2 regions of the Peribacillus simplex NBRC 15720 genome follow, and region 2 is predicted to be linked to the other one. Evidence: riboswitches for the same ligand, from Rfam matches in the RefSeq annotation. Region 2 holds a riboswitch; the other holds the start of a gene.
What was found. Region 2 has a riboswitch for S-adenosylmethionine ahead of BS1321_RS09835 (sugar ABC transporter substrate-binding protein). Riboswitches for the same ligand answer to the same signal wherever they lie in the genome.
Positions count from the first base shown of each region.

Region 1: it holds a riboswitch for S-adenosylmethionine, as region 2 does, so the genes downstream of both, BS1321_RS17465 (methionine ABC transporter ATP-binding protein) here and BS1321_RS09835 (sugar ABC transporter substrate-binding protein) in region 2, are expected to answer to the same signal.

Region 1 is NZ_CP017704.1:3,621,493-3,636,547, forward strand. Features, by position in the region: gene BS1321_RS17445 (amidohydrolase family protein) at 1-811, shown strand, start outside; gene tnpB (IS200/IS605 family element RNA-guided endonuclease TnpB) at 1,061-2,266, opposite strand; gene BS1321_RS17455 (nuclear transport factor 2 family protein) at 2,602-2,970, shown strand; gene BS1321_RS17460 (GNAT family N-acetyltransferase) at 3,232-3,537, shown strand; SAM riboswitch class I at 3,678-3,789, shown strand; gene BS1321_RS17465 (methionine ABC transporter ATP-binding protein) at 4,050-5,072, shown strand; gene BS1321_RS17470 (methionine ABC transporter permease) at 5,086-5,736, shown strand; gene BS1321_RS17475 (MetQ/NlpA family ABC transporter substrate-binding protein) at 5,758-6,630, shown strand; gene BS1321_RS17480 (M20 family metallopeptidase) at 6,677-7,879, shown strand; gene BS1321_RS17485 (Fur-regulated basic protein FbpA) at 8,099-8,305, shown strand; gene BS1321_RS17490 (hypothetical protein) at 8,331-8,522, shown strand; gene BS1321_RS17495 (dienelactone hydrolase family protein) at 8,542-9,135, opposite strand; gene BS1321_RS17500 (VOC family protein) at 9,205-9,588, opposite strand; gene BS1321_RS17505 (histidine phosphatase family protein) at 9,759-10,283, opposite strand; gene BS1321_RS17510 (undecaprenyl-diphosphatase) at 10,606-11,220, shown strand; gene fabZ (3-hydroxyacyl-ACP dehydratase FabZ) at 11,360-11,785, shown strand; gene BS1321_RS17520 (NUDIX hydrolase) at 11,785-12,207, shown strand; gene BS1321_RS17525 (LOG family protein) at 12,280-12,861, opposite strand; gene BS1321_RS17530 (MazG nucleotide pyrophosphohydrolase domain-containing protein) at 12,959-13,279, shown strand; gene BS1321_RS17535 (TetR/AcrR family transcriptional regulator) at 13,566-14,141, shown strand; gene BS1321_RS17540 (bifunctional cytochrome P450/NADPH--P450 reductase) at 14,213-15,055, shown strand, end outside.
Region 2 is NZ_CP017704.1:2,061,509-2,076,563, forward strand. Features, by position in the region: gene BS1321_RS09785 (S1C family serine protease) at 51-1,286, opposite strand; gene BS1321_RS09790 (hypothetical protein) at 1,478-2,158, opposite strand; gene BS1321_RS09795 (hypothetical protein) at 2,348-2,704, shown strand; gene BS1321_RS09800 (helix-turn-helix domain-containing protein) at 2,827-3,279, opposite strand; gene BS1321_RS27465 (hypothetical protein) at 3,445-3,600, opposite strand; gene hmpA (NO-inducible flavohemoprotein) at 4,159-5,379, opposite strand; gene BS1321_RS09810 (ketoacyl-ACP synthase III) at 5,667-6,650, opposite strand; gene BS1321_RS09815 (NAD(P)H-dependent oxidoreductase) at 7,001-7,531, shown strand; gene BS1321_RS09820 (winged helix-turn-helix transcriptional regulator) at 7,604-7,963, opposite strand; gene BS1321_RS09825 (ABC transporter permease) at 8,293-9,297, opposite strand; gene BS1321_RS09830 (sugar ABC transporter ATP-binding protein) at 9,299-10,801, opposite strand; gene BS1321_RS09835 (sugar ABC transporter substrate-binding protein) at 10,858-11,970, opposite strand; SAM riboswitch class I at 12,086-12,191, opposite strand; gene BS1321_RS09840 (GTPase domain-containing protein) at 12,287-15,028, opposite strand.

The sequences.
Region 1 (15,055 bases), 1.6 Mb from region 2:
GGCTGAGCAGTTTTCAAAAAACTATAAAACGTTTGCCGATGGCCGCCTGACTACCATGGTCGCACCACATAGCCCTTATGCCTGTACACCTGAAGCGATTATGGAAAGTGCACGGATTGCAAAAGAGAATGATTTGATGGTGCACATTCACGTATCGGAAACGGACTTTGAAATCCTCGACATCGAAAAACGTTACGGATCCCGTCCTGTCGAGCACCTTCGCCGTCTAGGGCTGTTCGATCAGCCTACCGTGATGGCACATGGAGTGGTTCTCAATGATGAAGAGCGGGCAATACTAAAACAGCATGATGTACGCGTTGCCCATAATCCAATCAGTAACCTGAAACTGGGATCTGGAATAGCAGATGTCGTCAGCCTTCTTGATGCAGGCATTAAAGTGGGAGTAGCAACAGATGGCGTCGCCTCCAATAACAACTTCGATATGTTCGAAGAAATGAGGACAGCAGCATTACTGCAAAAAGGAATGTATAAGGATGCCACTAAATTCCCGGCACAAACAGCACTCGCCATGGCCACGAGAATGGGCGCCGAAGCCATTGGCATGGGCCATACAGGATCACTGGAAGCTGGTAAAAAAGCAGATTTCATCACCATTTACCCATATAACAAAGAACATCTGCAGCCACTGAGTGAAGCCTATTCGCATCTGCTTTATGCAGCACGCGGAAATGATGTATGTGATGTATACATTGATGGCAAAATGGTCGTGAAAGATGGCCGCTGCTTAACGATCGATGAAGAAAAAGTAATCGCCGAAACGAATCGTCTGCAAGGTACCCTATCACGATAACCATGATGGGAAAACAAACGGATGCACAGAAGAAGGAGCTGCCATTTGCAGCTCCTTCTTTTTATGGACTCAATGATCCATTTTGAGGAACTTATTATTATGTTTTAGTAAGGAATAGTTCGCATTGAATGGCAGTCAAAAAGGAATTACCGCTAGTATTGTGGATTGAACTACCCGCCACTAATCGACCTTATGGTCTGATTGAAGTGGGGGATTCCTAAGAACATTAGCCTATCGGCCAATTTTTAATTAGGCTAACCCCGTCGTTCCGACGGTTAGAAGCCTTATGGCTTCATTCATTAGATTAAGTCCTGCGTTAATATCTCGATCGTGGTGAGTAGAACAAGAAGGACAATCCCATTCACGAAGATTCAGATGTTTAACGTCTTTATTTTGGTACCCGCAGCCAGAACACAATTGGCTAGAAGCAAACGTTTTAGATACGGTCACGATTTGTTTACCATACCATTTTGCTTTGTATTCCAACATTTTTTTGAATTGGGACCAAGATACTTCACTAATCGCTTTAGCTAGTTTGTGATCTTTCATCATATTGGACACTTGCAAGTCTTCCATTCCAATAACATCGTGGTTTTTGATGATTTCGGTAGAGACTTTATGTAAGTAATTCATTCGGGTATTTGAAATTTTTTCGTGTAGGATGGCCACTTTTCGTTTTTGTTTTTGATAGTTTTTAGCTTCAGACAATGGGTTATTTCGATTCAAAGCTATTTCTTGTCGCTTTGAAAGAATCCGTTGTGCTTTGGCCAATTTTTTTTCGACCGTCCGGAAGAATTTTGGGTTTTGATAGACCGTACCATCTGAAAGAATCGCAAAGTTCTTCAAACCAACATCTACACCGCACGAACGATTCGTTTTAGGATGTACTTGTACATCGGTTTCGGCTAAAACGGAAATGAAATATTTACCTGAAGGGTTCCGCCTGATTGTGGCATTGATGATTCGCCCTTCGACTTCGCGGCTTTTAGCAAAACGAACTAAACCGAGTTTGGGCAATTTGATTTGGTTTCCAATCATTCCGATATTTCCATTCGTATGTTTAGTCGTGTAGGACTGGACCGGATTCTTTTTCGATTTGAAGCGTGGTGACTTGTTTTGCTTTTTATAATATCGACTATAGGCATCTGCTAAATTTTCCACCGATTTCTGTAAGGCAATACTGTCTACTTCTTTCAGGAAAGAATATTCTTTCTTTAAAGCTGGAAGTTCTTTGATTGTTGCGTATTTATTCACAAAAGAGCCTTTCCATTTATTAAAGGGTAATTGGCCGTTCTGCTTCATTTCTTCACAGATATACCAGTAAGCATCTTTCTCCTTCTGTTTGCCTAAAAAGAAGTTATAGACAAAACGAGAGCAGCCAAATGTTTTATTGATGAGAACTAATTGTTCTTTCGTTGGATAGATTCGAAATTTATAAGCTTTGTTTACGACCATTGGTTTCACCCCCTTATTGTTATTATTAACCAGAGAACGTACGTTTGTCAAAAGAATACTTTGGTTTAGGCCAACCGCCATTCATCTCCCCCTTACCGTTGGGCTCTCCCCCTTCACACGCTTGAAGAGGGAGTCTTCTGGCGGGAAATGATAAATTGTTCTTAACACTTAGAAATCCGTCGTGAGTCCAGTTTCTTAATAAGAAAATAGGTATGGCAAAAACGGTTAAAAAAGAAAAAAATGCTGCTGACCGCAATTATTAACCAACTGGATAAAAAATCTTTGCCAGCATGGATCATGAATTTCACCAATAGTTGAAAAAGGAGACAAGATGAATGGAAAGTGAATCTTCATTGTTAAAAGAGCATTTGTATCAGCTGGAGGAGAAATTGTTAAAATCTGAAGTCCGTACATCTCCAGAAGAGCTTTCATTATTATTGAAAGATGATTTCTTTGAGTTCGGCAGTTCGGGTAACATATGGTCTAAAAGCGACTTTTTGGGGCAAGAGGGAGCCGGAGCGGTGAAAATGACACTAAGTCAATTTGATATGCATCAATTGTCTAATGATACCGTGTTAACTACTTACCGGATTTTTGATGAAGGTAAAGTGGAACATACTCTAAGGAGTTCAATCTGGAAATGTACGAACGGAAGATGGCAAATGTTTTTTCATCAAGGCACAAAAACGAAAGGGCCCCGTTAAGCCTATTATTTATAAAAATAAATATCATAAAAGAGCGTTAGTCAAATGAGTTTTGTTTGCTTGAAAGATATTTCAATAAAATGATAGGGGTGGATGAAGTTGATCTTTCGGACCATTGATACGGACTAAGATAAAGATATTATCATTAAATTCAGGAAAGATTCCTTTGTTGTAAGTTTTGGATCTGAAGATGGTTTTGGAGATGAAAATACATATCTGCAACGAATGAAAGAACGGGTCCGCAAATTTCCGGATGGACAAGTGATCATTGAAAAGGACCAAGAACCGATTGGACAAATGGAACTTCAAATTCGGGAATATGAAGGAACCGAGATTGGCTATGTGAATCTATTTTATCTTATTCCCGAACACCGCAGCAAAGGCCTTGGCAAGGAATTGGTTCGCTACGCAGAAAGATTTTTCAGGCAATTTAATGTATCCGAATATCATTTAAGGGTTTCTCCGGATAATCAAAGGGCGATTCGTTTATATACGAATACAGGCATGATGAAGATAAGCGAAGAAAATGAAAAATACCCAGTATGGAGAATGAGCAAATCATTATAAAATATAAATATAAATTATATTAATATAATTAAAAAGCATCAAATCAATATACTGTGAAAATATTTAGAGCGATGAAAAATATGGTTGACTTTAGAGAAAATTGAATATATAGTGAAGGACATAATTAAATATAACGTTAATTCTTATCAAGAGATGTGGAGGGACTTGGCCCTATGATACCTCGGCAGCGGGTTTTTACTTTTGTAAAAATACTGTGCTAATTCCAACGGACGAAAGTTTGAAAGATAAGAAGGAGCTTTTCTTAGATAATTAATTTAAGAGTTTACTCTTTTTTATGTCTAAAAGAGGCCTCTTCTGTCTGATGACGGAAGAGGCCTCTTTTGTTTATTCAAAATGTATATGGTTATTTGGAGAATTGGTGCAGTTACTCGTGAGTTTCGCACTCTTACTCATGAATTTCGCAGAATTTAACCCTATCATTATGAAACTTTGCAAAGCTCTTCTCTCTGGATAATGAATTCGTACAAATAAACAGCATGGGGGGAGATTGGATGATTGAGTTTCAAAATGTTAAAAAGGTTTATCAAACAAAGAAACAGACTGTTGAGGCTTTGAAGGGCATTAATTTGACAGTGGAAAAGGGGGATATATTCGGTGTAGTCGGTTATAGCGGGGCCGGGAAAAGTACGTTGATCAGGTTGGTCAATTTGCTTGAACATCCTTCAGATGGGCAGGTGATTGTTGGGGGCAAGGATTTAACCAAATTGAACCCGAAGGAATTGCGGGCTGAAAAGAAAAAAATCGGGATGATCTTTCAGCATTTCAATTTGCTAAATTCAAAGACTGTTTTTGATAATATTGCCATGCCGCTGGTTTTGTCCGGAACTCCGGGTAATGAAATAAAAAAGCGGGTAGGCGAGCTGTTGGAGTTCGTTGGCTTATCAAGCAAAGCAAAGAGTTATCCGGAACAATTGTCCGGCGGTCAAAAGCAGCGGATCGGCATTGCGAGAGCATTGGCTACCAATCCATCGATCTTATTGTGTGATGAAGCTACATCGGCATTGGATCCACAAACAACGAGTGCAGTTCTGCAGCTCTTAAAAAAGATTAATAAAGAATACAATATTACCATTCTGCTAATTACACATGAGATGTCTGTAATTAGGGAAATTTGCAATAAGGTAGCGGTCATGGAGGGCGGTTGCGTCGTTGAACAAGGTTCTGTTTTCGAAGTTTTTGCCAAACCGCAAACGGATATTGCAAAAAACTTCGTGAGAACGGTCATACATGACGAGATTCCACAAAGTTTCTTAAAAAGCATAGGGTCCCACATTCCGATTATTTGGAAAATTAATTTTATTGGGACTACTTCTGGCACTCCTTTACTTTCAACCATCTCGAAGAAATATGATGTTCATTTAAGTGTATTATCAGCCAATATTTCTGAAATTCAGGAAACGCCTTTTGGGAATTTGATCATCGAAGTGACAGGGAACAAAAATGAGGTGGACAAGGCTTATCAATATATTAAAGATGAGGGGATTCTCGTCCAGGAGGTGCAGATAAATGGGTAATACGCTTTGGGGAATGGAAATAACGGCAGACCAGCTGTCGACAGCTTTCGGTGACACACTTTATATGGTAGCCATCTCATTGGTATTTTCCGGATTGATTGGGCTTCCGCTCGGTATCCTGCTTGTCATTACAAGAAAGGGTCACATCCTGGAGAATAAATGGATCTTTAATGTATTGAACCCGGTCATCAATATATTGCGGTCGGTTCCTTTCATCATCTTGCTTGTAGCACTTATTCCGTTTACCAGAATGATTGTCGGCAGTGCGATTGGAACGAATGCGGCCATTGTTCCGCTAATCTTTTACGCGGCTCCTTATATTGCCCGGCTTGTGGAGAACTCCCTGTTGGAAGTGGACAAAGGGATCATCGAGGCAGCTCAGGCGATGGGAGCTACGACATGGCAAATCATTTATCGCTTTTTGATTCCCGAGGGACTTAGTTCGTTGATCCTTACATTTACAACAGCGACAATCGGGCTTGTCGGATCTACGGCCATGGCAGGTGCCGTCGGTGCAGGCGGGGTCGGAGATCTAGCTTTGGCTTACGGTTATCAAAGGTTCGATACGATGACGATGGTCGTCACAGTGGCGGCGCTCGTGATCATCGTTCAATTATTGCAATCCACCGGGAATTTTATTTCAAGAAAAATCAGAAGAAGATAAAAATAACAGGAGGTAGGAGAAATGAAGAAAATCTTATTAACGATCATGGTATTGGTATTGGCCATCGTGGCTGCAGGATGCGGGAAAGAAGAAGGTGCATCAGGCGGTTCGGATGATGTGAAAACAGTAAAAGTCGGTGTCAGCAGCGGGGATACGAGAACATGGGAATACATTGTCGACATAGCGAAAGAGGAAGGTCTTAATATCGAACTGGTCACTTTCAATGATTATATCCAACCGAACCTTGCGTTAAGTGAAGGTGAAATCGATGCCAATTCATTCCAAACGGTCGCTTACTTCGATGAATTCGTTCAAGACCAAAATCTGAAATTAGAGGCTATCGGGTCGACTGTCATTGCGCCTATGGGCCTTTATTCGAAAAAACATAAAGATCTCAAGGATCTTCCGGATGGCGCTACGATTGCCGTTCCGAATGAAGCAACAAACTTTGGCCGTGCATTACTCCTTCTTCAGGAAGCTGGATTGATTACATTGAAAGAGGAATTCAATGGATCGGGATCATTGGAAATCATTAAGGAAAATCCGAAAAACTTGAAAATCCAACCTGTTGCTGCCGGCAATACACCGCGTCTATTGGATGATGCCGATGCTTCAGCCATCAATAATAACTTTGCCGTTGAAGCAGGCCTTACTTTAAAAGATTCTTTATTCCATGAAAGCAAAACGGCGAAACCATATATTAATATCATTGCGGTTAAAAAGGGTAATGCCGATCGTCCTGAGCTGCAAAAATTAGTGAAGCTTTATCAATCGAAAAAAGTGGAGGCATTCATTGAAAAAACGTTTGAAGGAAACACGATTCCTGCATATGTTTCAGTAGATGAATTAGTGAATTACCAGGATGCTTGGACAAAACCAGCTAATGAAAAGTAATGGTGAGAACAAAGAAATCGATTCAAGAAAAAGGGGAGATAAGAGCATGGCGAGAGAATTAGTGCAGAAGCAGCATCAGCAGATCATTGAAGATCACATCGACCTTCATTCCAAATTATATATCGAAACGAGTCAAGCCATTCATGCCAAACCCGAAATTGGGAATCAAGAGTTCTTCGCTTCGGATACATTAACTGGAATACTTCAAAATGAAGGATTTGAAGTGACCCGCAATATAGCTGGACATGAAACAGGATTCATCGCCAAAAAAACATCTGCAAAGAAAGGACCCACAATTGCCTTTTTAGCCGAGTATGATGCATTGCCGGGTTTAGGTCATGCTTGCGGCCATAATATTATCGGCACTACGAGTGTTGCAGCAGGCATTTCCCTGGCTCAAGTGCTGGAGGAAACGGGCGGAGAGGTGATTGTTTTCGGAACACCGGCTGAAGAGGGCGGGCCGAATGGAAGCGCAAAAGGCAGCTTTGTGAAGCACGGTCTATTTGATGCGGTGGATGCGGCAATTCTTATCCATCCTGGCGGGCAAACGCGTGTCACAAGTCCATTTTTGGCTGTCGACCCCCTTGATTTTCATTTTTACGGGAAGTCAGCACATGCAGCAGCTGCACCTGAAGAAGGCGTGAATGCACTTGACGCGGTGATTCAGCTGTTCAATGGCATTAATGCTTTGCGTCAGCAGCTCCCAGCCGAGGTCAAAATTCACGGAATAATCACCAATGGCGGGGAAGCGCCTAACATCATTCCTGAATATGCTTCTGCCAGGTTTTACATTAGAGCAACAACATGGAAACTTTGCCAAGAAGTATCCAATAAAATACGTGCTGTTGCCGAAGGGGCAGCACTTGCCACAGGAAGTACGGTTAAAGTTGAACGTTTCCAAAATGAAGTACTCGATTTTGTCATTAATCCAGTTCTGGATGATCTGTTAAAAGAAGAACTGGTTCAATTAGGGGAAGAGGTGGGTCCTCGTAAAGAGAGTGGCTTTGGCTCGACGGATGCAGGTAATGTAAGCCATGTAGTGCCTACAGCACATCCTTATATAAAAATTGGACATGACGAGCTGATTGCCCATACGAATGAATTCCGTGACTGTGCCAAATCTCCTGCTGGAGACAAAGCCATCCTGACCGGAGCAAAAGCTCTTGCACTTGCAGGGTATAAATTGATTACGGATAAAGATCTGTTGGGTAAAGTGAAAGCAGCATTTCATGAAGCGAAGCAAAAATAAATAAGATGCAGGAAATTTTTTGTTGACTACGGAGCACAGAGTTAGTATTATTAGAAATAACAATACCGAGTAAATAAATAGGAATTATAGGTTAATTGACCGGAAAACCGGAGACTTTTCTTTCATGTAAAGAGGTGTCTCCGGTTTTTTTGTGAATGAGTAAAGCGAAAGGTTCCGTTTCAATACCGTAGTTGTTCATATAATAAAGGAGGATTTATTATGGGAATATTATTACGTAAAGCAATTGAGAAAAAAAGAAACTTCCTAATCAACAAGTTGATTAACAAGGGAGTTTATAAAAAGAATGACATCCATCTATTTGAATTAACCTTAACCGATTTAGAGAATGAATATATTAAAATAAGTAAAATCGAAGAGAAGGAATCCGATGATCATTCCCCCTGTCTGAGGGTACATTTCATATAATATCAGAATAAAAGGAGAGGGTGAAATGAAGAAGGGCATGGAAGAAAGACGGAAGGAATTAATCTATAAACTTATGATACATACTGTAAATAAAACTGTGGAACAGCTTATGAAGTTAACCTTAAAAGAATTGGAAATGGAATATAAAAAGGTTCAAAATGACTGTCATCCCCATAGTGATGCGGGTTCGATACATTGGATCAATACAAAACGGTAATTAGGTTGAATGTGGAACTTCAATTCATCATAAAAAATTTCATCATGTTGCTAAAGGCTTCTTGAGCTGATTCTATATGATGGTTTGAGTTGTAAGGGTCACTGAATCCATGTTTTCCGTTGAATTTATGAACTTCGACATTCTTTCTCTCTAAAGCTGAAATTAACTCGTCTACATTAAATGATGGCTCTTCTAGTGGGAAAAATAACAGTGCAGGGCATCGTGGCGCTAATTCTGCATAATTCCTAATACGGGAACCGTAGTATCCAACTATTCCATCGACACATTCTTCCTCACTGCACAGCCATGCTACAGTTGCCCCTGCACTGAATCCAAGGATGAAAATCTTCTGGTATTCATCTTTTATTTCCGATAATATTTCCTTTATTTTATGCAAAGCGCCTGTGAAGCCTATGTTCTCCATAAAATGTCGATAAGCAGCTTCCTCTTGGGAATAATCAAAAGGCGTCTCCCGTTCTAGCAAATTAGGACAGATGACATCAAAATCCTGATTTGATAATGACTCACAAAAAACCTGCATATGTTGGTTCAGTCCATATATTTCGTGAATGATAATGATGACAGTATCGGACTTTTTCTGTATGTGCAGCATTTTTAACCTCCCTAAACTGTGTGGAAATTAAAAACTAGATAGATAAAAGCCAACCAATTCTTTTCATCCTTAACAATTACAAATCATAAGTACATTACCATCAGGATCTTGAAAGTTAAAATAAGCAAAATCTCCAATACGCTCTATTTCTTTAACAATACATATGTTATTATCCTTAATGAATTTATAGGCTTCGTCTATATCCTTTACGTAGAAATTAAACAATACATTGTTGGATGGTTCGAATCTAAAATCAGGATCAAATGTATGGTCATCTAACGTTAATCCAGTTTCATATGTTATAGGAATATTGTAAACCGGCGATTCGACAGAATCACTATTATGAGGAATGCCAAGGAGATTACAATACCATCCAACTGATTTTTTTAAATCTTTAACATGAATGAAAACATTGTTAACTTTTGGGTAAATAGGAGAATTTATTAATTTCATACTTTTCCACCTTTCGTTGAATCTTACCTAAGAATTCAACAAATCTCCATAAAAAACCTTTTTTAATCATTGAGTAGCTGCACAGAAGCGTCCAATGTTTTTAATGCTTGTCAGCCTTTTCTCCCTGTATATTACATAAAGAAAAGGCTGCCTTAAGACAGCCCTTATCGTTAGCTATATTCCAGATGCGTAGTACTATTTAAAAATCTTATAAGTTTGTATGGATGATCAGTATACTCAAGAAGATGTATTCCTGTATTATGAGAATTGAACCACACATCATTAATTGCGGGTGGTAATTGAAGAAAGCTTTCAATTATTTTAGTAATCACCCCTCCGTGGGATATGATGGCAATTCGTTTATAATTTGCACTGTTCTCTCTAATGTAAGAAAGAACATTTTCAGCTCGTAATCTAAAATCTAAATTATTCTCCCTATCCTGCATCTCTCGTAAATCTTCCAAGAATGTTACTGGACATTTGATAGTATTTGATAAAGTTTCGGCAGTTTTACTAGCACGAAGCAAGGTACTTGACCAAATGTATTCTGGTGGAAACTCTTCCGAGACACGTCTGCACATTTTTTCTACTTGTTCAATTCCCTTAATAGTTAGTGGCAAATCAGTAGTTCCTTCGTAATTTTCTTCTAGAAAATCGTCTTCTGACTCACCATGCCGAATTAATAATATCTGCAAGATATCACCTCGATTTTGTTTATTTATTCCAATTTATAATTCTATTCAACTTTAATAAAACCTTTAAAAGAATAAAACTTGAGCTATTAGTTATAATTCTAAACCCTACATTAAAGTTACAAGATCGTATCATGTCCTTTTTTCACACGATTAAATGATTGTGGCGCTTTTAACAAGTAAGCTTCAATAAGTTAAGCCTTGAAATAGCAAAACAACCGCGTGACAAAATTGTAAGATGGTAGCTTAAACTGTTATGAAGAACGATGGAGATTTACTTTCTTTCTCTTTATTATGTAAGAAAAAGAAGAAAGTTGGGAATGAAATGGATTTTTTTGAACTGAATACCAATGTATTTAGAATGATAAATGACTTAGGGAAACAGTACGATTATTTAAACCCTTCTGTCATTTTCATTGCCGAGTATATGGTATTTTTCTTGGCTTTAGCAGTCATCGTAATATGGTTCACTCGAAATGAACAGAGTAGAATGATGGTTGTTTGTGGGATGATTACGTTTGTAATAGCTGAAATGATGGGGAAAATGGCAGGGAGATTACATTCGAACAATCAGCCATTTGCCGAATTGACCAATGTTAATAAGTTAATTGAAAAAGCAGTGGATAATTCATTTCCAAGCGACCATACCATTTTGTTTTTCTCGTTTTGTGTATCCTTTTGGCTTTTTAAAAGAGGATGGTGGGTGTTATGGATCATGCTGGCTTTCCTTGTTGGCATTTCCCGTATTTGGGTAGGTGTCCACTTTCCAGCGGATGTGCTGGCAGGAGCTCTACTAAGCACCATTTCAGGATTGGTGGTTTACCTTGTTGTTCCTAAAATAAGCTTGATTCACAAATTATTAGGGGGATATGAGAGGTATGAACAAATGGTTCTGTCCCCGGTAACTAAGTCGAAGGCAAAAAAATCAAAGGATTTGTAAGCGAATTTAAAAAACAGGGTTGCTCAGACAGCCTTTTTTTGTTGAAAGAAGTGTAGTATGTTAAATACAAAAATATCCAAATGGTGATGCTGATGGTAAAATAAAGTGAAAGCAATCCATCGCAATGGGGGACTTAATATTGATTGATATCCAAGAAATCAAAGACATTATCAGGCATCGCTATCCATTTCTTTTAGTTGATAGAGTTTTGGAATTGGAAGAAGGAAAGAGAGCGGTGGCCGTTAAAAATGTAACAGCAAATGAAGAGTTTTTTACTGGTCACTTTCCAAATTATCCAGTGATGCCAGGTGTATTGATCGTCGAGGCATTAGCACAGGTAAGTGCTGTTATTATGCTAACAAAAGAAGAAAATCAAGGGCGGATCGGGCTTTTGGCTGGGATCGATGGATGTCGTTTTAAAAGGCAAGTAAGACCAGGAGACCAATTACGTTTAGAAGTAGAGATTACTCGCTTGAAAGGTCCTATCGGTAAAGGAAAAGGAAGGGCTACTGTCGATGGAGAAACGGTATGCGAGACAGAGCTCATATTTGCTTTTGGTGATTGATGGTGATACCGATAAAAAAAGCTTACGGGTATGTGACAAGAATCAAAAATGGAGAAACACAGGTATTGGTTTTTCAACATCCCATTAGGGAAGCGGGTATACAGATACCCAAGGGAACAGTGAAGCCTCAAGAAGATGCTTACCAAGCAGTGATGAGGGAAATGAAAGAAGAAACAGGTCTGGAAAATTTTTATGTAGAAAATTTAATTGCAGAAGATTTTTGGGAGAACGCAGATGGTGCCATACATAATAGATATTTTTATAAAATAAGTGTATCGAATGTTCCTGATGAATGGGACTTTCAGCCAACGGGTGGAGGAGATGAAGAGGGGCTGACATTCCATTTTTTCTGGATTTCATCCCAGCATGAAGTGCAACTTATTGAAGGGCATGGAGATTATTTAAACCTGTTATTCACTTAACCCTTCAGTGCGCAGCAGTTTAAAACAACCGGCCAAGGTCATTATTGATCTTGGCCGGTTGTTTTTTAATGATCAGGTTTGTTTTTCGGTGATGAAAGTTTTTACGGTTGGCGGTTCATATGTATTAAATTGATCAAGAAGTCCATTTGGTTCAACATCTACGAGCGCCATGGAACGGAATTTTTCATGCAGGAACTGTTCGTCGGACATATGATTGAATAAAGCGACCAAAGGATCATAATAGTGATTGATATTTAAGAGTCCGCAAGGTTTTTGATGAAGACCAAGCTGAGCCCAAGTGAAAATCTCAAAGAATTCTTCCAATGTTCCTGGCCCGCCTGGCAAGGCAATGAACCCATCTGCAAGCTCAGCCATTTTTGCTTTTCTTTCATGCATGGATTCCACGACGATCAGTTCGGTTAAGCTCTTATGCGCTATTTCTTTTTTTTCTAGAAAATCTGGCAATACTCCAATTACATTTCCGCCTGCTTCCAGAACGGAATCTGCAACTGCACCCATGATTCCTACACTTGAGCCCCCATAGACAAGGGTAATATTACGTTTTGCCAGTTCCGCACCCAGGTTTTTAGCCTCTTCAACATAGACAGCAGATGCACCTTTGCTTGATCCACAAAATACAGCTAGACTTTTCAAAATATCACATCTCCCATTTAGTAATCTTTCTTTCTTATCATACAAAATTCAGGAAGGTTTGTTAAATTTGAATTATTTAACTGAAAGGTGGATGAATATGAACGTCACTGAATTTCAACAATGGGTAAAAGATTATTATGAAGCACGAGGATGGTCAGAATTGGACATTTTCATTCGCATCGGCTTTTTGGCAGAAGAAACTGGCGAGGTGGCACGAGCCATTCGCTCCCTTGAAATTGGCAGGGATAGACCTGGTGAAGTTATTGGTTCGTTTGAAGAGAACATACAGGAGCTAACCGAAGAATTGGGAGATGTGTTAGGAAACTTGATTGTGATTGCGAACAAGTACAATATCCCCTTGGAAGAAGTGTTCAATGCCCATAGAAAGAAACTATCTGAACGCTATAATCATGCATAAGTTCTTCTCGTTTAATAGGTGAACAAGAAGTTTGCATACCTAATTTCAGTAAACCAGTAGTAGAGCTGTGACTATCAGCTCTTTTTCTTATGGGGCAAACGATAGTTTGTAGTACCATTTAATTCCTTAAAAAGAAATCCTTTCAGCCTTTTAGCCCCCTCAGTTAATAAAGAATTCACAAAATATGGGTAGTATGCGCGATTGAGATTGGATTTTATTGGGTATACACTTACATTAACAGGAATGAACATTCATTCCGCAACTTGTAAAAAAGGGGTGAATCATTATGATCACGGCAGTAAATAAACGAGACAGTATAGTATCCAGCGCTTTAGTGCTATTTGCGGAACGTGGATATGATGCGACGACGATTCCGATGATTGCTACATCGGCAGGAGTTGGAGCGGGTACCATTTATCGTTATTTCGAGAATAAGGAAGTGCTAGGCAACAAGATTTTTCAAGAGTACTTGGATATTTTCACTGAAACGGTCAAGAATGGATTTCCTCATGATGATTCAATACGCAATCAGTTTCACCATATTTTTAAATCAATGGTTGATTTTACAACCGAGCAGGACCAAGCTCTTTATTTTATAAAAATACATAGTGGAGCCCATTTTTTAAATGAAGATAGTCATGCTAGCTTTCAAGGGCTATTGAATATATTTAAAAATTTCTTTGATTCAGGAAAAGAGAAAAAAGAAATTAAGGAGCTTCCTTCTTCAGCTTTGATTGCCATCATTTACGGGGCTTTTCTTGAGCTTGAGCGTCTTGTTCGCATAGGGGAATTAGAACCTGACCCAAAACTATTGGCAGATGTGGAAGAAAGCTTTTGGGATGCAGTGCGATTGCACGCTTGAGACATTTTTAACATTTAAGCGGAATGAACGTTCATTCCGCATTCTAAACTATTAAAAGAGGTGCTAATAAAATGGAAAACACAACTCAGTTTCCACAGCCAAAGACATATGGCCCCCTAGGCAGCCTGCCTATCATTGATAAGGATAAGCCGCTTCAGTCTTTCATGAAGCTGGCACGAGAACTTGGGCCGATTTTTCAGTTTCAATTTCCGGGTCGAATCACTACATTCGTGTCCAGTGCTTCCCTCGCTAAAGAAATTTGTGATGAAACAAGGTTTGATAAGAAAGTCGGTCCAGCCCTACAAAAAGTGAGAGCGTTTGGCGGCGATGGTCTCTTCACAAGTGAAACAACGGAGCCGAATTGGAAAAAGGCCCATAACATCCTGCTGCCCAGCTTAAGCCAGCAAGCAATGAAAAGCTATCATGCTAAAATGGTGGATCTTGCTACTCAACTCATTCAAAAATGGGCCCGCCTGAATCCGGCTGATGAGATAGATGTTCCTGAGGATATGACACGATTGACCTTGGATACGATCGGACTCTGCGGGTTCAATTACCGATTTAACAGTTTTTATCGGGAGACCACCCACCCTTTTGTCACCAGTATGGTACGTGCGTTGGATGAAGCGATGAGCCAAACGCAGCGACTTGGCATCCAAGATAAACTGATGATCAAATCTAAAAAACAATTCAGGGAAGACATTCAATATATGTTCTCTCTAGTGGATGAATTGATTGCTGAACGAAAACTAAATGGTGATCAGGGAGAAGATGACCTTCTTTCCCATATGTTGAAAGGAGTCGATCCAGAAACCGGAGTATCACTGGATGATGAAAATATTCGTTTTCAAATCATCACCTTTTTAATAGCTGGCCATGAAACGACGAGCGGTCTCCTATCGTTCGCCATCTAT
Region 2 (15,055 bases):
AACTGCCAATTAAAAGACCCCTGATGAATAATCAGGGGTCTAACCACTTTCTATGGTTTTTGCAAGGTTAACGTTATCGTTTTCTCTTCAGTGCCTCGATATACTTTAACCTTTACTTTATCGCCGATTTTCTTATCTGTATATAAGTACTTCCTTAATGCAGCGGCAGTATTTATTTTCGTTCCATCAATCTCAACGATGATATCCTGTTGCTTAAGCCCTCCATTCGCCGCAGCTGATCCCGCTTCTATACTCGTCACCATTACACCGGCCTTTGCGGCTTCAGGAACATTTTGAATGTAATATTGCGGCAGTTCTTCTATACTGGCCAAACTGACTCCTAAGTATGGGCGCGTGATTTTTCCATTTTCAATCAGCTCCGTAACTATCGGAATCACATCATTACTTGGTATAGCAAACCCTAAGCCTTCCACACCGTTTTCGGAAATCTTCAAACTGTTTATGCCGATCACTTCCCCAGCGGTGTTGATTAAAGCACCGCCGCTATTGCCAGGGTTGATCGCTGCATCTGTTTGAAGGACATCAAGTTCCCACTCCCCGTCCGAGGTATCGACTGAAATGGAGCGTCCGGTCGCACTGACGATCCCTTGTGTAACCGATCGTGAAAAATCAAGTCCAAGTGGGTTGCCAATTGCCAATACTTCTTCACCTGGACGCATGCTATCAGAATTCCCGAATTTAATTCCCTCCGGTGCTTTCGAGGCATCAATTGTCAAAACCGCTAAATCCGTCAAAGCATCAGCCCCGACAACTGCTGCCGTTGCCTTTTGTCCATCATACAATGAAATTTCGACTTCCTTAGCTCCTTCAATAACATGATTGTTCGTGATGATATAGGCTTTCCCATCAGCTTTTTTATAAATGACCCCTGAGCCAGTGCCGCTTTCAACCGTTTCGCTCTCGGTGCTTTGCCGCTGGTACGGGTTCTGGGTTTGCATCTCCTGTAAATTCACGACCCCTACAATCGATTTGGATGCTGATTCGACCATCTGTGCCCTATCATTTGAATCCGTACTTGTCGATAACTTTTCCGCAGTGACACTTTTATTCTTTTCAACACTTTCCGTTTGCTGTACACCTGCCGTTTTGGTTGACTCATTCACTGAACTTTTCCCTTGATCTATAAAGTCCCCGCCAAATAGAAATACAGACGATGTAACCATAGAAGCAACCGTTCCGGAAACAAGGCTGGTTATCCAAAGAGACTTACCCTTTTTCCGTTCTGCCTTGACTCTGACTTGCTCCTCACCATTATAATTCTCCATCTTTATCCCTCCTATGATTGTCCTTTACTTGGCTCAATCATAAACAGTAAATATTAAAAAATTCTTAAGAAAATAAAGAATAAGGCGACCTTTTTACAAAAATTATAAAATTTTATCGAATCCTGTATTTTGCGGCGTCACAAAATAAAAAGGCCTCAACAGGGGCCTTCAATTCCACCATTCAGTTATCCTTACATGACTTCATATACTTCTTTAGTCTTCTTATTCACGCCATACCAGCCCCAAGTAGTGGTGTGGCCACTTTTCTGACTAGGTTCATCCACCTCGAAAACATGAAAAATATAATCTCCCTTTTCGGCATCATGATCATATTCGATATGCAAATGCGGAAAGTTTTCCATATCCACGTAATCCTTCACAAGCTTCTCCGCCTGAGATTTACTTAATGTACTAACCGAATCCTTGCTTCCTTCTTTGCCTTTTGTTTCCGTAGCCGCCTTATCTTCTACTTTAGATCCGTCCTTAGTTGTTTCCTCCGCCGGTTCCATTTCGTCATTTCCCTCTACTGCTTCTATCGTGGCAGAGTCTGATACCGGGTGCATTTCCACCGCCTTTGCAACCATTAGTTTACCTTCCCGGTATTTTGCTTTATATGCGGTTGCTTCTTCAAAATCTCTTTTGGCCGAATCAAAATCCTGTTCGTCGTATTTCTTCATACCACTCGCCAGAAAACCTGAAAGATCCATTAACTCCCTTGCTTCCGGTGTTTTTGCTTCTTTATAAGCTAATTCAAATGCCTCGTGGGCTTCTAAATAATTTTCCTCATTCAACTGACTTTTCCCTAAATCCATATTGGAATCATAATTCCTTGTTACGCAGCCTGAAGCAATCAACACCAAAAAAATAACCATGATTGACCTCTTCACTATATCTCTCCTCACTTTTCCATAATATTCTGTAAATCTATCTTAAACCATTTGATAAGAAATCCGATACCTCTATTTCCTATCATTTTCATTAAGGAAATGTTTACTTTCATGATTAACTTTTTACAAATAGTGGTACAGAATAGATAAACGCTTGAAAGGATGATAAGCAGAATGATGCAGGAAAAACAGACCTATCATGTCGATTTGGTCAGCGGCGACGTACTTGGACAAAAACTTGAAGAGAATCCGAGCTTCACTGTATACGCAACCGATGAGGAACTTGCAGAATTAAAACAATGCTTGGAGGAACACCGGACAGATGACCTGGAGTCATATGCCCGTTCACATGTGCCCTACCTTCTTTATCATCATGACCGGGCAAATGATAAATACGATGCAGCCATGAAAAGGCTTTATGCCCTCATTTATAAATTAGGGGATGAAACGGCACGAAACCATATTGAAGAAATCGGCATTTTGAAAGATAACAAATTCGAGGGACAAGAAGAAGTGCAAAAGTTCAAATAAGAAATATGAACAGAACCTGAAATTCAAAGGTTCTGTTCTTTTATGATTAAGTTTCAAAAGGTTCCCCCCATAAAAAAAAACCATTTTGTGGTTTATTAAATAGTTTTATTAGCAGAGTTCTTTCAATCTACATATTTATCTTTCAAATAATCTGAACCAATACCACCAATAACCATCAAAGCTAATGGTAAAAAATTCGATACAACTGGCATACTTTTTAAAATGGTAATATCCGTGCCAACAAATTTGTTAAGACCAAAAATAATTAATTTTGACACTAACAAAAATGCACCTAGTAATAACACGATATCAAAAAACATTTTCCTTTTTGGAAATGCTAACTGCTTACTTTCCCGTATTATTTTTTCTTTCAATTCCTCGTCACTCCTTAATAATTCATCTACTGTAATTTGAAATAAATCACTTAAATTAATGAGTACTTCAATACTTGGATAATTTTTTCCCGTTTCCCATTTTGACACAGATTGGCGACTCACATGAATCTTCTCTGCAAGATCATTTTGTGACCAATTTCTTTTTTCTCGTTCTTTTTTTAATCGCTCGCTAAATATCATAATGAGTTCATCGCCTTTCCTTACTCCTAGTATTGTGAGATGAATTATGCAAAGTAAAGATAGTAATAAGCGCATTACTATGCAACTTATGAGTGACACCGAAGAAAACCTTGATATATCAAGGGAATCAGTTTAATTTTCCGGAACTGCTGTAAGTTTTTTCTTTTAAAAAACGTTCCAGTTGATTTCAAAAATCCGCTCCATTTCCGCCGACTGTCTGCCAATCTTCCTCACCGCAAGCGCCTGTGGGGTCTCGGCTAGCCAGTTATTCGGCAGGAGTGTCGCAAATTTCTTCAATCTAAGAGTAGTTATTGTAAGCAACTACTCAATCATATAATTTTTTTATCCAATAAGCCATCTTACTATTACATATATCAAGAATTAACTAATTAACCTCAATTTGAAAAAAAGCCTTGTATAGACAAGATTTTTAAATCTATTTTTTATAAATCCCGCTTGTTTAATTAAACGAAGCATTTTTATATTTCGCTCTTTGAACTCTTTTGCACTAATACTCTTTCACAGTATAACAACAGGCAATTATCAAAGGTTAGTAAGCTTAATATCGTTACATTCAGACTCTAATTGTAGAACTTTATCTTTTCATTATGAAGTTGTCCTGCACATGCAAAAAAAAGGTTGCCTCAGCAACCCTCACTATAATGAAGGAACTGTCTCCAGCTCCCGGTATGAATTCATTGCGTTGAACGTAATAATTAGTTCTCATAACGTTTCATTCATTTGAAGAAACACTCTCATTATCGGAAAATGATTCCCACGTTGTACATAAAGTTCGTAGACTGGAATTAAAAGAGTGGAACATTTAATCTTTTGGGTTCACTTCAATGAAAGATCCTTTTTATTCACAATTTAGTTTACTTATTTTTCTCCTAAAATAGCGAGTGGACTAAATACTTCATAATGAATATGGTCTTTCGATACACTCCATTTATTTAGGGCCTCATTGATTGCTTCCATAAAAGGAATAGGTCCGCAGAAATAAAAATTAGCCTCTTTTGATGGAACGATAGATTGCAGGAAGTCTAAACCAACGTATCCTTCTTTATCAAAATGCCCAGAGGTTCGATCGGCTTCTGTTGGTGCACCATAGACTACAAATGATTTTATATGTTGATGTTCATTCACTATTTGTTGCAGATGATCTTTAAAAGCATGTGTTTGACTATTGCTTGTTGCATGGATAAACGTAACCTGACGTTGTGGTTGCTTTTCTATAATGGTATTTAACATGCTAAGCAAAGGTGTAATGCCAATACCGCCACTAATTAGAACAACGGGTAAATCAGTGTTATCCAGTTCGAAGTCACCTGCTGGAGCAGAAAATTGCAGCGTATCTCCAACTTGCAGCTGTCTATGTAAATAGTTAGATACAATTCCAGATGGAGCATCTCCATGGGCATCTTCACGTTTAACACTAATTCGGTAGTAATCCTTACCAGGTGAATCCGAAAGACTGTAATGGCGTATGTGCGTATATTTCTCGCCAGGAACTTCAGCCTTAAGTGTTAGGTATTGCCCAGCATGATAGGAGGCAATGGGTTTTCCGTCTGTAGGCTTTAGATAAAAGGAGGTTACCACATCACTTTCTTTTATCTTTTTATCGATATTGAAGCTTCGATATCCTTCCCATCCACCAGGCTGATGTTCTGTTTCCTCATAAAGGTTTTTTTCAATATCAATAAAGGCATCTGCAATATAGCCATAGGCCTTTCCCCATGCCTCTATGATTTCATCTGTGGCTGCGTCACCCAACACATCTTTAACTGCTTGAAGCAACGTTTCACCTACAACCGGATACTGTTCAGGCTTGACCCCTATCGCACGATGTTTCTCAGTAACTCTTTTAATTACAGGTTTTATCGCTTCAAGGTTCGTAATATGTTCACCTGCAGCATAGACAGCATACCCCAAGGCCTCTTGTTGAATTCCTCTTTTTTGGTTCGTTTGGTTAAAAAGGTTATACAAATCAGGAGCTTTTGAAAATAGTAATTCATAAAATCTCTTTCCTATTGGTTTACTATGTTCCTTGAGAACAGGTGCTGTTGACTGAACGATTTCTATGGTCTTAGCATCAAGCATGTTAAAATTTCCTCCTCAAATTTCAGGGATATATACTGTAAATAGCATTCCCACTTAATATTGGAGTAAACATGATATTTGGGCCCTGTTCACTTATCACTTACCAACCCAAACTTCTTACTAAAGGCAGGCTTCCGCCCATTTGGAGATTTTGAAATCCCTTAAGATAATTCAAAGACACCATACCTATTAGTACGGTGTCTTTTGTTATTTTAGTATCCTTGGTAACTTAACTGACCCTTTATATCAATAAGAACAAAGCTGCTGATCAGTAACAGAAAAAAGTGTTATAGGGTCCAATTGATAAGCAATCCTGCTTGTGCTAACCCACCACCGAAACCATATAATAAAATCTTCTCACCATTATTGAGCTTTCCTTCATTTACTCCTTGATCTAAAGCTAATGGTATTGTTGCTGAAGAAGTATTTCCATACTCCACTAAGCTATATAAAGTACGCTCAATTGGAAAGCCACTTCTATCACATATTGACTCAATCATTCTTAAATTTGCACTATGCGGTACAAACCAATCAACTTCATTCAAATGAAATTCAGTATTTTTCATCACAGTTTGCATTCCTTTTGGAACAGTAGTAACAGCCCATTTATAAACCTCACGTCCATTTTGTACAAGGTTACCACTATTATTCAAGTCTTCACCATTTATACGTGTCGATAGGTTTGTACTATATAAATTTTTTCCGCCTTCTCCTTCCGAATATAAATGTGAAGAAATAAAACTTGGCTGTTTTTCATCATATTCTACAAGAACTGCTCCTCCACCATCTCCAAATAAAATACAAGTGGCTCGATCTTCATAGTCCATAATTTTAGATAAAGTATCAGCTCCAATAACAAGAACTTTCTTATTTAAACCAGATGTTACTAATCCATTAGCCACATGCAACCCATAAGTAAATCCTGCACAAGCAGCGTTTAAATCAATAGCTCCAGTATTCTTAATACCTAGCTTTGCTTGGACTAAAGAAGCTACACTTGGAGTGTTGAAATCAGGTGTAAAGGTACAGACAATAATCATATCAACATCTTCGACAGATTTATCATACCTTTCCATTAAATCCTTTACAGCTTTATAACTTATATCACTAGTAAACTCTTCTTCATGTGCAATTCTTCGCTCTTTAATACCAGTACGTTTAACAATCCATTCATCATTGGTTTCAATCATTTTTTCTAAGTCCTTATTTGTTAACCTTTTTTCTGGAACATAAGAACCTATCGCAGTAATACGTGCTTTGGATTTGAACATAAAATAACCACCTCGTGTTATGAATTGCATCAATTTTATAACTGATATTAATACCTGGTACTAATTATAAAGTAAAAAAAATCTTATGCAACTACCGGTCCTTTTAAATCCATAAGAAAAAGAGCTGAACGACAAAGAACGATCGCAAATGATAATATAAGAAGATTCTGCTCCTAAATAGTAAGGTATATCGTAGCCAGAGCATCCTGTTAAAACATACGCTTCTTGGTTGTTCTCATTTTGATTTAACACTCTCCTTTAGGTAAGTACCTATACTAAAAGTGCATACTTACGTACTTGCAGAGTGCACTTTATACTTAAGATAAATAATAATTAAGGAGGAGAAATCTTTGAAAACTCTTGTTATCGTATCACACCCAAGTCTAGAAACATCCGTCATAAATAAGCGATGGGTAGAAGAGCTCAGGAAATATCCGGAAAAGTATATAGTACACGAATTGAATAAAGTTTACCCTGACGGAAACATTAATGCGGAAAAAGAACAGCAATTAATCGAATCGCATAGTAATCTTGTTTTACAGTTCCCTTTTTATTGGTTTAATTGTCCGCCTCTCCTAAAAAGATGGCTTGACGATGTTTTTACTTATGGTTGGGCTTATGGTTCAAATGGAGGCGATAAATTAAAGAATCGCAAAGCTGCTTTAGCTGTATCTGCCGGAATTAACAAAGAAGATTATAGTGAAGAGGGAAGATATCGCTATACAATTGAACATTTATTATCTCCCTTTGAAACTACCTTCCTATACTGCAATGCAGATTATCGTTCATTCTTTGCGTTTTATGGTGCTGAAAATGAGCCTTCCGCAAGCGAATTGGAAAAAAGCGCACAAGATTATTTGAATTTTGTCGACAACCTTTAATAGGCAGTTTCATTAAAGAAGTATTTCCTTGTTAGGGAAATACTTCTTTTGATTTAATCAAAATAGCTACACCTACGGCTGTACAGTCTCCTGAGCTGGCAAACTGTTTTTCTCTCCCCACTCGCACATCATATTTAACAATGGAATGAGAGATAGACCACGTTCAGATAATGAATATTCTACTTTCGGGGGTATTTGGGGAAATTCCTTGCGTATGATAAGGCCGTCTGCCTCCAACTCTTTTAACATGATGCTTAGTGTTTTAAAGGAAATGGTACCGATACTTCGCTTCAGCTGATTATGCCGCATAACCTTATTTTCAGACAGCCAATACATTATGATCATTTTATATTTGCCGCCTATTAAGGACAAAGTATATCCAAAGCCAGTGTCATTTGGTTTCACGCCAGTCGGAACACAGGTTTCACGCATAAGTTTACACTCTCCTTTAGATAAGTATAGGATATGAATGTTCATACTTTACAATAGATCATTATCAATCTTATTAAAAGGTAAAGTAAGTTCTCTATAAAAATTAACTATTGTGGTCAATGTTTATACTCCAAAAATGAGGGAGCAAAAGGTCCTCCTGCCCCCATTTTAGCGAAAGTAAAAAGAGTTCATTATTATTAAGTAAAATGATGAAGATCCGAAACTTATATCCATGACCCATCCCTTTAAAAAAAAGGAAAAATCCTGTTGCATATCCAACAGGATTTTTATCAATCTTCAAAATTCACAATTATAGGATTTCTGTCATTTTAGTGTTTTTGTTTGTAATAGGTTACCGCGAGCGCAAGGGCCAGCACTGTTCCTTTGACGATATCCATCGCATAATACGGAACGGACATCATGATCAGCCCATTTTGAAGGATTCCGATCAGGACTGCACCGACAAAGGTTCCAAAGGCATTCGGTTTTCCCGCTCCTAAAACGGAGGAACCAATGAAGGCTGCTGCAACGGCGTCCATTAAATAAGGTGACCCTGAATTGATTTCTGATGTCATGACCCTTGAAGCAAGGACAATACCCCCGATTGCAGCAAATAAAGCTGAAAGCAGGTAGGCAAGGATTTTGTATTTATTGACCGATATCCCGGAAAGTCTCGCTGCTTCCTTATTTCCCCCAATAATGTACATATAACGACCGTGCTTCGTATAAGTCAAAAAGATATGTGTCGCTATCACAATGACTGCCATGATCAGGATTATCCATGGTACCTGGCCAATTTTGGCGAAAAACGGGCTGATCAGTCCTGTTGCGAATGTCCCGTCGGGCATGACCATATTTTGCGAGACCGTGGCCCCCTTGGTATAAGTAAGGGCAATTCCCTGGATAATGAACATGGTGGCCAATGTCATCAGCATGTCGGGAATTCTCAATTTAACGATCATGAATGAATTCAAAGCCCCTACGACAAGTGAGGCACCGATCGCAGCTAATATGGCGATAAATGTATCCTGCGAAAACCAGACAAACATTGATATGACGATGGCATTGGCCAATGATGCGACGGAGCCGACGGAAAGGTCGAAGCCATCCACGCTCAGGGATATCGTAATGCCGATCGCAATGATGGTCACGATTGAAATGGAACGCAGGATGTTGATCAGATTAGTAGTTTGAATGAAAGATGGATTGGACACGGCAAAAACTCCAATCAGAATGATAATCGTCAATATTGTGCCGTATTTATAGAAAAAGTCGAATAGTTCCACCTTTTTCTTCGCTTTCGCTGTCTGTGTAACAGGAATGGGTATGCTCATTCTATTTTCCTCCTGTTGAATAGAATAATAGTTCTTCTTCATTCGTTTTGCTCGTTTCTAATTCGATGACAGTGCTCCCGTCATATAACACATATGTCCGGTTGGTAATGCCAATGATTTCGGAAAGCTCGGATGATGCATAAATGATCGCTTTCCCATTCCTTGCAAGCTTTGCAATCAATTCGAATATATCCTTCTTGGCTCCAACATCGACCCCTTTCGTTGGTTCATCGAATATGTATACATCCGCATCGGCCATAAGCCATTTTCCAATGGCAACTTTTTGCTGGTTACCACCTGAAAGGTTTTCGACATTCACTTCCCCTGAAGGAGTTTTAATGCCAAGACTTGCGATCATTTCCTTCGCCTTTTTCTTTTCCGCCTTACGATCCACGAAGCTGAACGTCTTGCAGAATTTGCCGAGACTGGCTGCAGTCAAGTTCGCCGAGACTGATTCCTGAACAAGGACCCCTTCTTTCCTGCGTTCCTCAGGTACAAGTGCCAGACCGCTTTTTACTGCTTCGTGCGGTGATTTTAAAGAAAGCTTTCGACCATTCAGGATGACTTCGCCCGCTGTGATCGAAGTATGACCGAAAAGGGTTTTACACAGCTCCGTTTTCCCAGCCCCGACCAAACCTGCCAAGCCGATTATCTCGCCAGCTTTAATATTCAGGCTAACATTTTTAACTTTCTCTGCATCTGACAATCCCTTCACTTCCAGAATAACGTCCCCAATCGAAGTATTCACTTCAGGAAACTGTTCATCCATGGTTTTCCCGAGCATGTTCTCTACCACTTCGGTACGGGTTATGTCCTCCTTTTTTCGACACGTGACACGCTCCCCATTCCTCATTATCGTAATTTCCTCACAAATTTCAAAAATCTCAGGCAGACGATGTGAAATGAAAATGATTCCCACGCCTTTTTGCTTTAATTCATTTACAATTCGAAAAAGTTCTGTCGTCTCCGTATGACTTAACGGAGCAGTTGGCTCGTCGAGAATCAGGAATTTGCATTCTGTCGAAACGGCTCTTGCTATCAGGACCATCTGTTTTTCAGCCAAGGTAAGGTCTCTTACCAGCTTTTTCGAAGGGACACGAATTATCATATCTTCAAGAATATAAGCGGCTTGGTTGTGCAGCTCTTTCCATTGGATTCTCTGTTTTTTCCCCATGTTTTGGACCATATCATTCAACATTACATTTTCCCCAACCGTTAAATAAGGGATGAGGGCGGTATCCACTTCCTGATAAACAATTTGAATGCCTTGCTCCTGAGCCGCTTTTGGCGAGCGGATATCCCACTTCATCCCATCAATAAAAATGTCACCTGAATAATGAACATGGGCTCCCGATAAAACTTTCATTAACGTCGATTTCCCTGCTCCGTTTGCACCGACCAATGCGTGGGCTGTTCCTGATTGTACGGAAAAATCAACTTCACTCAGCGCCTTTACCCCCGGAAATTCAATCGAAATCTTCTTCATTTCTAATTGCGTGCCCATGTCCATTCCTCCTTATTGAACAGACACTCCCTTCACTGGAAAGAGAGTGTCTCTTTTTACTTTTTATAATGATCTTTCAAAACCTTCATCCAATCTTCTTCAAATTCCGTCGATACACCCCAGCCTTCGACAATACCAGACAGGTTTGCCATGTTTACCGCTTCTTTTGAAGCTTGGATTTGCTTTTGTGAAATAAGTGATGCCTCCAGGTCATATGTTTGCGGCGTTTCTTCGCCCGCTAATTTTTTAGCCAATATCCTCATATTCACTGCACCGATCAACTTGGGATCGACTGCTGCCGTGTAGGACCACGAGCTATCAGCTGATTGGATTTCCTGGAGATCTGCATTAGATACATCAATTCCATATATCTTCACTTCATCTCGGCCCGCTTCTTTAATCGCCCGGGCTGCACCGATTGCAAAGGCATCCCATGTTGCGAAAATGGCATCCAATTTACCTTTAGGGTACTTATTCAGCATTGCGGCTACAGCATTTTGTGTCTGAACCGAAGTATCAGCAGATGCCACTCCGAATCTTTCTACTTCTTTAATTCCAGGATTTTCTTTTAATTTTTCCTGATAGACTGCATTTCTTCTTACCATTGGAGGAAAACCGTCCACCCAAAGATATGCAATTGCCGCTTCACCTTTCTGTTCTTTTATCAGTTTATCAAAAGCCAGTGTTGCCAACGCTTCATCATCTTGTGAAGTTAATGTCACGCCTTTTATTTTAGATAGATCGCTTATTGAATCGAATGTGACAACGCTTTTCCCTGCATCAACCAACTTTTGAACGTCATTCACAGTTGCTGCATCATCACCATGGGAAATGATATAGCCGTCGTAATCTTCCTCCAAAGCCTGCGCTATCGCATCATGGAATTTAGCCGTATCTCCATTTGCTGTATACGTATCCACTTGAAATCCCAGTGCTTCTCCCTCTTCTTTTGCCCCCGCCAGGTATTGGGCCGTATGATCATCACCGCCAATTTTACGGATCACTTTGATTCTGGCTCCATCCCCATCAGCAAATCTTTCCGGGACATTTTCAAATGATACTTTTTCTTCTTTCTTCGATTCTGTGGAACTCTGCCCTGTAGAGCAACCCGTTAAAAGCAATGCCGAAGCGATGGCTGAAATGAATATCCCTTTAATAGACCTTCTCATCTTGTTTCCCTCCATGTTTTCTTATTAGTCTTATCAGTTAAGTTGGTGTAAATCCCAAAATAAAAACCTCTCTAATATAGAGAGGTTTAATCGGCTGTTTTGCAGACTTGTCCCTCTCTTATCTGTCAAAACATTTCTGTTTTGCAGGATTTAGCACCAATTCCTAATGGAACGGTTGCTGGGCATCTTAGGGCCAGTCCCTCCGCCACTCTTGATAAGAGATATATTGTGTTACGTTTTCGTAATTAACACTTTATAGGGATATAGTCGTAAAGTCAATAGATTTTTGAATATTTGAAATGTTCCCCGTTATTTTTTATTTTCTTTGAAGCTGGGCTAGACGCTTTTTCTCAATTTTTTCAAGCCTCTCCAACTGTCTTAATTTCACTTCGAACAAAGTGATCGGGTCACGGTAAACTTCCGGATTTTCTTTCATATGCTCCAATGCAGCCTGGTAGTCTTTTATTTCAGTCTGCGTTTGCTCTATCGTTTTTTGAAGTAAGGCAAATGAACTGCGATAGAAAAGTGAAATGTCCCGATCCAAAGATTTTTCAAACAATCCAAATTGGGTAAGGAAACGTTCCGTGATCATTTCGGCAACATCCAGGTAATCTTCACTTTCCAGGTATTTCTTATAACGATTGTACATATTGGCTTTATTTTGCGGTATCGCCCCAAACAGCTTTCCTGCTCCTTTAAGCAGCAATTGTGATGGAGTCCTGCGCAAAAGGATATTAACGTCATCGATGCGGATACTGCTTGTCATCCGATCGGCATCACGACGCCAGTCATCCAATACTCTGAAGTCACCTGCAAGCGTAATTCGTTCTTCTTTGTATAATTCATTGAAACCAGCACTCATCTCATCCATAAATTGTTGGCTTTGTGCGAATTCCATTTGGGAACTGGCAATCCAATCTTGAAGAGAACGGTAATACTGCGGCATGATTTTATCAGATATGAATGCTTGGATCCGCTCATTCATTTCCTGGTTTAACTGTATATGGACCTGACTGAAATCACTGCTCTCCGTTAACGATTTAGAACAATCCCTCAGTAATTCAGGAATTTTGGAATAAAGTTGATTTTTCACTTCATCTTTAAGCGAACGATATGACCTTATGATATTCTCACTTTTTTCTTTTTCCAAATCAGCCAGTTGATTGACCGCTCCATTCAGTTTGATTTCCATCTGTTCATTCCAAGAAATGGAGTGCTCACATTTACGCTCATTAGCTGCCCGTTTTTCTAACAGGTTAGATAATGTTTTACGGATGAAAGCAAGGATTTTTTCAGACCTTCTTTCTTTCCAATTATCATCTTGATAATTCGATTGAAGGAAAACTGAAAGGTCCTTCAATTGCTGCTTGCTGTCATAAAGTTTGGAGAAGGCGAATACTTTCGCATTCGGGAAGTATGCATTCACTTTATCCCATGTTTCGTCTTCCATTCGAACTGCGACTTGATCACTGTATATCGTATCCATTTTATTTAATAAGAAATGAATCGGAAGTTTCGGGGCCATCATTTGAATTTCCAATAACAGGTCCCGTTCACTTCCGGTGAATGGCGCCCGGGCATCTAGAACGAACATCAGGCCATCACTGCCATGCAAATAGCTTTGGAAGTCGGATTCCACGCTTATTTCGCCATTGAACCCCGGTGTATCCAATAATCGCAGACGATTATTTCTGAGGTAGTCACTAATAAGGGTAACATCGACAATCGTCCCGCGCTGACGGCGTGTTTCATCCAATTCAGTTAACTCCATGACAGCTTTGCGATCTGTATCGGTAATTTCGAGGATTTCCAAGTCATCCCCGTCTTTGACACTTACTAGGGACGAATGATCTTCGGCAGCAATACTCTCCCCAACAATTGACTGAATAAAGGATGTCTTGCCATTTCCTGTACTTCCCACAAGTAGAAGATTGAAATTTTCGGTATCCTTAAGCCCCTCGACCATCCAATTAAGCTTATTGCCAACCCTTAAATCATTCTCATCAGCCCACTGGATAATGGAATTGAATAGTTTTTCCCCCGCTTCCAGTCCGCCTCCCAATTTAGGGGATTTCGCCAACAGACTTTCTGCATCCTGAATGACCAGCGCATTGATCGTATCCGGGAAGATTTCATTCCAGGACAACGTGGATGCCGCTGCAAACAGCGATAGCTCCCCATCTGCGATTTTGAGCCAGTTTTCCAGCAACCTTGGCACGACCGGACTTAAATCTTTGATTAGGTGCGTTCCTTCTAACAGACCTGCATATGCATCCCTGTAATAGACGGAAAGCTCATCCCATACATCCGCATGGTTTAATTCGATGGTATCTATCAAGTTATTAATCACTCTTAGCCATTCGAAATAAGAATCCGTATATTTATAATTTTTCCACAGGGCAACCGTCACCTTTTCGAAACGTTCCTGGTCGAGAGTGTATAGCGAACCAAGGACAGTTGAAAAATAATCCGGATCCATCGATTGGGCTACACCCTGCTGGATATACGTTTTCAGCACATCGAACCAGCCCATTGATTCTGTACGGATACTTTCATTCGCCGCTAATTCCACCGCACTGTTCCAATCCTTTTGTTCTTCAAAAAAGGCACGTGCGATTTCCGTGACATTCGGGTAGTCCGGCTGAAACTCGACTGCTTCTTTCACGACTTTGGAAGCCAGGTCATTTCTCGTTTCCACTATGTACAGGGAAAAAAGTTGTAAAAGAACCTCTGTTTTCAAGACCGATTCATTCGTATCGACGGATTTATAGATATCCTCTGCGGTTGAATACATTTCCAGTTCAAAATAAGCATCAGCGATGTTTTTCTTCGCCCATGAACCAAGTTCCCCTTCTATGTTTTCCCATTTAAAAATGGCTGCTTCATAGTCATGATGCTGAAAATATACTTCTCCTTGAGCAAATCGAATTGCGGTTAAATCCGCTCTTTCCTTTTTTTGTTCCACGAGAAACATTTCACCCAAAGCTTGAATGGGGTGCTTCCTTGTATCCTCAATCATCGTTTCATAATATTTTTTTCCGATCAGCCGTTCGTCCATCTTTATTCCCCCGATATATTTCATATT